DNA from 2 places in the Abyssisolibacter fermentans genome. Region 1 is predicted to be linked to the other one. Evidence: a T-box and tRNA genes for the amino acid it is inferred to sense, from the RefSeq annotation. Region 1 holds a T-box; the other holds one or more tRNA genes.
What was found. A T-box is a leader RNA that pairs with one kind of tRNA and senses whether it is charged. The one in region 1 lies ahead of metG (methionine--tRNA ligase), so its partner is inferred to be a tRNA-Met.
Positions count from the first base shown of each region.

Region 1 (3,258 bases):
CATTCGGATGCTTTTTAGCTTCTATTACTTCTGCTATTCTCAAATCTATTTTGTCAAAATCATCTATTGTAATATATTCTTCTTCTTTTAGTTCTTCTTCTTTTTCTGGTTTTTCTTCTGCCTTTTTGCCATATCTTAATTCTATAAATTTCTTGTTTTCTTTATCCAATCTTACAAGTTCTTTTTCTACATCTAGTCTAGGGAATAATGGCGCTTCTTTTCTTACTTTAGTTCCTGTTTGTAATCCTTCCCATTTAAATAATGATAACCAATCTGTACCTGCACCATTATCTATACCTAATTGCCTCCATATACTGTTAGAAGTTTTCTCCATAATTGGTCTTATAAGTACTGATATGATTCTTAGTGATTCGCATAAATTATATAATACTGTATCTAATCTATCTTTTTGATTTTCGTCTTTTGCTAGTACCCATGGCATAGTTTCATCTATATATTTATTTGTTCTTGATATTAATCTCCATATATTCTCTAATGCAATACTGAAATTAAATGCATCCATATTTTTCTCTACTATACTTGGTGTTGATAAAGCCAATTCTTTAAGACTTTCATCATATTCTCCTGTCAATTTAGGTTCTGGAATTATACCACCATTGTATTTATCTACCATAGCAACAGTTCGACTTACAAGATTACCTAAATCATTTGCTAAATCAGAATTAATTCTTTTGAGGAATTTTTCTCTTGAAAATGAGCCATCACTACCAAATGAAAATTCTCTTAATAAAAAGTACTTCAATGAATCTATACCATATAGGTTAATCAATGGTTCTGGATACATTACATTTCCTTTTGATTTTGACATTTTATCATTTTCAAATAAAATCCATCCATGACCAAATATTTTTTTAGGAAGCTCTATATCTAATGCCATTAATAATGCAGGCCATATAATAGCATGGAATCTTACTATTTCTTTTCCAACTAAATGTACATTTGCTGGCCAAAATTTCTTGTAATCTTCATCATTTTCTGATAGATAACCCAATGAGGTGATATAATTGCTTAATGCATCTATCCATACGTAGATTACATGCTTATCATCAAAAGGTACTTTTACACCCCAATCAAAAGATGATCTTGTAACACATAAATCTTCTAAGCCTGGTTTTAAGAAATTATTCAACATTTCATTTCTTCTTGATTCTGGCTCTAGAAACTCTGGATTTTCTTCGTAAAGTTTAATTAATCTATCTTGATATTTTGAAAGCTTGAAAAAATATGCTTCTTCTTTTGCTAATTTAACTTCTCTTCCACAATCAGGGCATTTACCATCAACTAATTGACTTTCTGTCCAAAATGATTCACAAGGAGTACAATAGTGTCCTTCATATGTTCCTTTGTATATCTCCCCTTTGTCATATAGTTTTTGGAAAATCTTCTGTACAATTTGTTCATGTTTTTCATCAGTTGTTCTTATAAAATAATCATAGCTTATCTCTAATGTTTCCCATAAATCTTTTATATTTTTTACAATACCATCTAGATATTGCTTAGGGGTAAGACCTTTTTTCTCTGCTACATCTTGAATTTTTTGTCCATGTTCATCTGTTCCTGTTAAAAACTTTACATCATATCCCATGACTCTTTTAAATCTAGCTACTGTATCCGCTGCTACCGTACAGTATGTATGTCCTATATGAAGATTATCACTTGGATAATATATAGGTGTTGTTACATAATAATTTTTTTTATCCATTCCTTTCTCCTCCTTGATAATTTTATTCTTTAAAATTTTAATAAAATATATTTATAGAATTTTCAACAAAAAAGCTCCGTCTCTCTAATAATAGAGACGAAGCTATACTCGCGGTACCACTCTAATTTATTCTGCCTCACAGCAAAATACTCACTAAGTTACTATAATAACCTTGCATTTATAACGGATGCAACCCGACAAAACCTACTTAGTTTCAGCTTTATAACTCAGGGGCCATCTTCAATCTAATTTTAGTCACCGACTTTCACCTACCTCGGCTCTCTAAAGACATCTATTAAATCTACTCTTCCCTTCACAGTTAATAATTGTATTTAACTACCAGTTAAAATAAATATACAGTACTACTCATTCGTTGTCAAGTATTATATTAAACTTTTATTGAATATAAAATAAAATATATAATTATATAAAACACTATACATTGTATTTTAATCATTTAGCTAGATAATATTCTTATTTATCAAAGAATATATTGCATATTATTAATGATGCTGCTATAGCTCCTATATGAGATAGTAAAGCAGCTGTTAGTGTATGTCTTGATTTTTTTATACCTATTGCTCCAAAATATATAGCCATTGTGTAAAATATAGTTTCTGCTGAACCCATCATTGTGGCAGCTACTCTTGCAATAAATGAATCAGCTCCATATGTGCATGTAATATTTTTGACAAGTGCTAAAGACCCACTGCCGGATATAGGTCTCATTATTATAAGCGGAATCAATTCTTTTGGTAATCCTATAATTTTAGTTATTGGTGTAAATATGCTTACAAATATATTCATCGCTGATGATCTTTTGAATATTCCTATTGCCACAAATACAGCTATTAAGTATGGCATAATTCTAACAGTAGTTTTAAACCCTTCTTTTGCTCCTTCTACAAAACATTCATATAAATTTATATTTTTTATATAACCATGTATTAATATTGTAAATATAATAAATGGTATAATGGACATAGAAAAAATATTAAAAAATTTTATATTATTTACCTCCTTTTCTCCATAATCTTGACACTTATTATTCCTATTAACGTAGAAGCTGTAGTTGCTATTAATGCTGTTGAGATTATTTCAGTGGGGTTAGTGGCTCCTGCATCTGCTCTGATTTTTAAAACAGTTAATGGCACTAGCTGTATAGACGACATATTTATTACTAAAAACATACACATTGCATTTGTTGCTCTTTTCTTATAGGGGTTTAATTTGTTCATCTCTTCCATAGCTTTAATACCTAATGCTGTAGCTGAATTACCTGCTCCAAACATGTTTGTTATCATATTCATTATTATTAAACTTATAGCTGGATGATTGTTAGGTATATCAGGAAATAGAAACTTTGTAATAGGTTTTAATAATTTACATAACGAATCAATTAGACCAGATTTTTTGGCGATATTCATTACTCCTAACCACATAGCCATTATTCCTGTTAAGCTTATTGCAAATTTAACAGCTTCTTGAGTATCATTTAGAATTACTTCGTTAATGCAATTTATGTTGCCAGTAGC
Region 1 covers NZ_LOHE01000075.1:42,024-45,281, reverse strand. Annotated here, with positions in the region: gene metG (methionine--tRNA ligase) at 1-1,723, opposite strand, end outside; T-box leader at 1,813-2,049, opposite strand; gene AYC61_RS14665 (spore maturation protein) at 2,198-2,707, opposite strand; gene AYC61_RS14660 (nucleoside recognition domain-containing protein) at 2,737-3,258, opposite strand, start outside.

Region 2 (3,258 bases), on a different contig from region 1:
TACTATCATATAATTTTAATAATAATCCGTTTGAATCGTAAACTAATATCTTATTTTTATTTTTTGCAATCCAAAGAGGAAACTTCATCATACAATCACTCTTTCTAATAAAATTATTATCCCAGATTATTCATATAACTCCCTATAGTGCTATTTAATGGACATCTTATAATCAAAGGAATACTTATTAATGAATCTCCTATTTCGCTTTTTTATAGGAGTAAGCGATTCAAATAAAATCAGATTTTAGGTCACTGCTCATAATTTTCTATGAATAATCTGGGGTTATAACAAGGAGCAAGATGTCCTCCATCTCTTTAGGTGGTGGGTGCCGATTAGATTAACAGACGGTGTGAAATCTTGCGCCTCGTTGAAACGGTGTATTGCAATTACTACGTAATTGATTGTGTTGTTATAAAGGTTAAGGAGTCTTGAAAGACTCCTACCTAAGTTTATGCAACTAAATCAAATTATTATTAAATGCATAATTAGCTATTTATTTATCATAAGGATAATATTAGCTTTTTATTGTTTGTAAACTCAGATGTCTAGAGTCTTACAACTAGCAGCCGCCTGAATAGCAGTTACAGAAAATTATAACTAATAGTAAGAAGAAAAACAATAAACTGCTACCGTTTTCACAGTTGAATAAACTTCCAAAAAGACCGTTAGCCATAACGCAACCTCCTTTGTTTAGTGAATTAGTCAATAGCTATTATATATTATGGAAATCAGATGCGACTTGTTACAAATATTGTATAGTTTATTAATAATAGCTTATGTAGTTAGTAAAAAAGATAAATCTATGTAGTTATTAGGAGCATTACTAGCTCCTAATACTAATTTTAATTAAAAGCAGTAACAGAACAATATTACTAATAGCAAGAAAAAGAATAATAAACTATCACTACATCCGCATCCACATTGAGCATCAGCCATAAGAATACCTCCTGTAATTAGATTTGATATTCGAATATAAATATATTACATTTGATTATCTATGTACTATAATATATGGTAGTAAAGGAGTTTTTGTTACTTCAATAATAAAAATTAATAACATAAAAAAGAAAGCATAGATCCAATCAGTATACCACCTAATATATTTGGGTAAATTAGTGAAGTATCAAAAAAGCTTAATAATATCAATAATGTAGAAAATAATGCAATGATTAAAATATTATATTTTTTGCGAGTACCAATCTTATTGAATATATAATGCTTAAAGCAAAAACGTTTATCGAGTTTAATAATAAGTAAATAATATATTATAAGAAATAATAAATACTTTATAAAATCTATCATATTTTATCCTCCTAAAAAAAATTTCTTATTTTAAGCTATGAAAGATTTAGCTAAACTATGATAGATTCTAGTTTAAGATTAATAAATTTATATTTTTTTATTTTTATAGGTGTGTATAGTACAAAAGTATGATAGAATATCAACAGATGATACATAGTTATAACTGGAACAACTTAACATAACTGGTTCGACATTTAGTATTACAATTTATGAACAAATAATTTTTTAAAAACCTTGACAGTGGGTTGTTAGTATGGTAAGATATATCTTGTCCTTGAAAAACAAGCAAATAGTTACTTGAGGACAACAGTAATAATATTAAGTATTCTTAGGTAGCTCAATGGTGGAGCAACCGGCTGTTAACCGGTAGGCTGTGGGTTCGAGTCCCACCCTGAGAGCCAGAGTAATTGCCGGAGTGGCGGAACTGGCAGACGCACAGGACTTAAAATCCTGCGATCCTTATACGATCGTATCGGTTCGATTCCGATCTCCGGCACCATTTAAGTAGAGAATCAAGATTTATGATTTGGTGTGAATCACTTATTCTGTAACAGAGTGAGTAGAGAGTCATATTTAATATTGTTTTGTCGCGGGGTAGAGCAGTCTGGTAGCTCGTCGGGCTCATAACCCGGAGGTCATTGGTTCAAATCCGATCCCCGCAACCATTTAAGGGCGCATAGCTCAGTTGGGAGAGCACCTGCCTTACAAGCAGGGGGTCATAGGTTCGAGCCCTATTGTGCCCACCATTGTTTAGTAGATTAATGCTTAGAAATTATTTAAAAAAGTGTTGACAAAACAAAAAAGATGGCTTATAATTTATAACTGAGCCGAAAAAATGGCCTGGTAGTTCAGTTGGTTAGAATGCCAGCCTGTCACGCTGGAGGTCGAGAGTTCGAGTCTCTTCCAGGTCGCCATAAAAATTGCTGGTGTAGCTCAATTGGTAGAGCAACTGACTTGTAATCAGTAGGTTGAGGGTTCAAGTCCTTTCACCAGCTCCATAAATTGAGGAGGGGTTCCCGAGTTGGCCAAAGGGGACGGACTGTAAATCCGTTAGCTGTGCTTTCATTGGTTCGAATCCAATCCCCTCCACCAAATTTAATTATGCGGGTGTAGCTCAGTGGTAGAGCCCTGGCCTTCCAAGCCAGTCGCGAGAGTTCGATTCTCTTCACCCGCTCCATTTTTCAACATGCACCTGTAGCTCAGTAGGATAGAGCAACGGACTTCTAATCCGTGTGCCGGGGGTTCGAATCCTCCCAGGTGCACCACATGATGGGGTATCGCCAAGTCGGTAAGGCACTAGACTTTGACTCTAGTATGCGTAGGTTCGAGTCCTGCTACCCCAGCCAATTTGACTCATTAGCTCAGTTGGTAGAGCACCTGACTCTTAATCAGGGTGTCCGGAGTTCGAGCCTCCGATGGGTCACCATTTTTATAAATGGTGGAGACATCAAAGAGGTCGTTACAAAGGATTATAAAAATTGATATATTATAAATTTAATATGACCCATTAGCTCAGTTGGCAGAGCACCTGACTTTTAATCAGGGTGTCCGGCGTTCGAGTCGCCGATGGGTCACCAATAACAGATTAATAATGGAGAGGTACCGAAGTGGTCATAACGGGGCGGTCTTGAAAACCGTTAGGGTTTACGCCCACGTGGGTTCGAATCCCACCCTCTCCGCCAGTAAATGGAGAAGTACTCAAGTGGCTGAAGAGGCTCCCCTGCTAAGGGAGTAGGTCCTTTACGGGGCGCGAGGGTTCAAATCCCTCCTTCTCCGCCATTCACCCAAAATTTATTTTGGGCCTTTAGCTCAGTTGGTTAGAGCGCCCGGCTCATAACCGGTAGGTCTGGGGTTCGAGTCCCTGAAGGCCCACCATTTGTAGGGGTATAGCTCAGTTGGTAGAGCGTTGGTCTCCAAAACCAAGCGCCGTGGGTTCGAGTCCTGCTACCCCTG
Region 2 covers NZ_LOHE01000042.1:3,685-6,942, forward strand. Annotated here, with positions in the region: gene AYC61_RS21115 (hypothetical protein) at 1-91, opposite strand, end outside; tRNA gene AYC61_RS06470 (tRNA-Asn) at 1,632-1,706, shown strand; tRNA gene AYC61_RS06475 (tRNA-Leu) at 1,715-1,804, shown strand; tRNA gene AYC61_RS06480 (tRNA-Met) at 1,894-1,970, shown strand; tRNA gene AYC61_RS06485 (tRNA-Val) at 1,976-2,051, shown strand; tRNA gene AYC61_RS06490 (tRNA-Asp) at 2,143-2,219, shown strand; tRNA gene AYC61_RS06495 (tRNA-Thr) at 2,228-2,303, shown strand; tRNA gene AYC61_RS06500 (tRNA-Tyr) at 2,312-2,397, shown strand; tRNA gene AYC61_RS06505 (tRNA-Gly) at 2,409-2,482, shown strand; tRNA gene AYC61_RS06510 (tRNA-Arg) at 2,494-2,570, shown strand; tRNA gene AYC61_RS06515 (tRNA-Gln) at 2,576-2,651, shown strand; tRNA gene AYC61_RS06520 (tRNA-Lys) at 2,656-2,731, shown strand; tRNA gene AYC61_RS06525 (tRNA-Lys) at 2,807-2,882, shown strand; tRNA gene AYC61_RS06530 (tRNA-Ser) at 2,899-2,987, shown strand; tRNA gene AYC61_RS06535 (tRNA-Ser) at 2,994-3,084, shown strand; tRNA gene AYC61_RS06540 (tRNA-Ile) at 3,104-3,180, shown strand; tRNA gene AYC61_RS06545 (tRNA-Trp) at 3,186-3,258, shown strand, end outside.
Region 2: it encodes a tRNA-Met, which carries the amino acid that the T-box ahead of metG (methionine--tRNA ligase) is inferred to sense. The anticodon was not compared.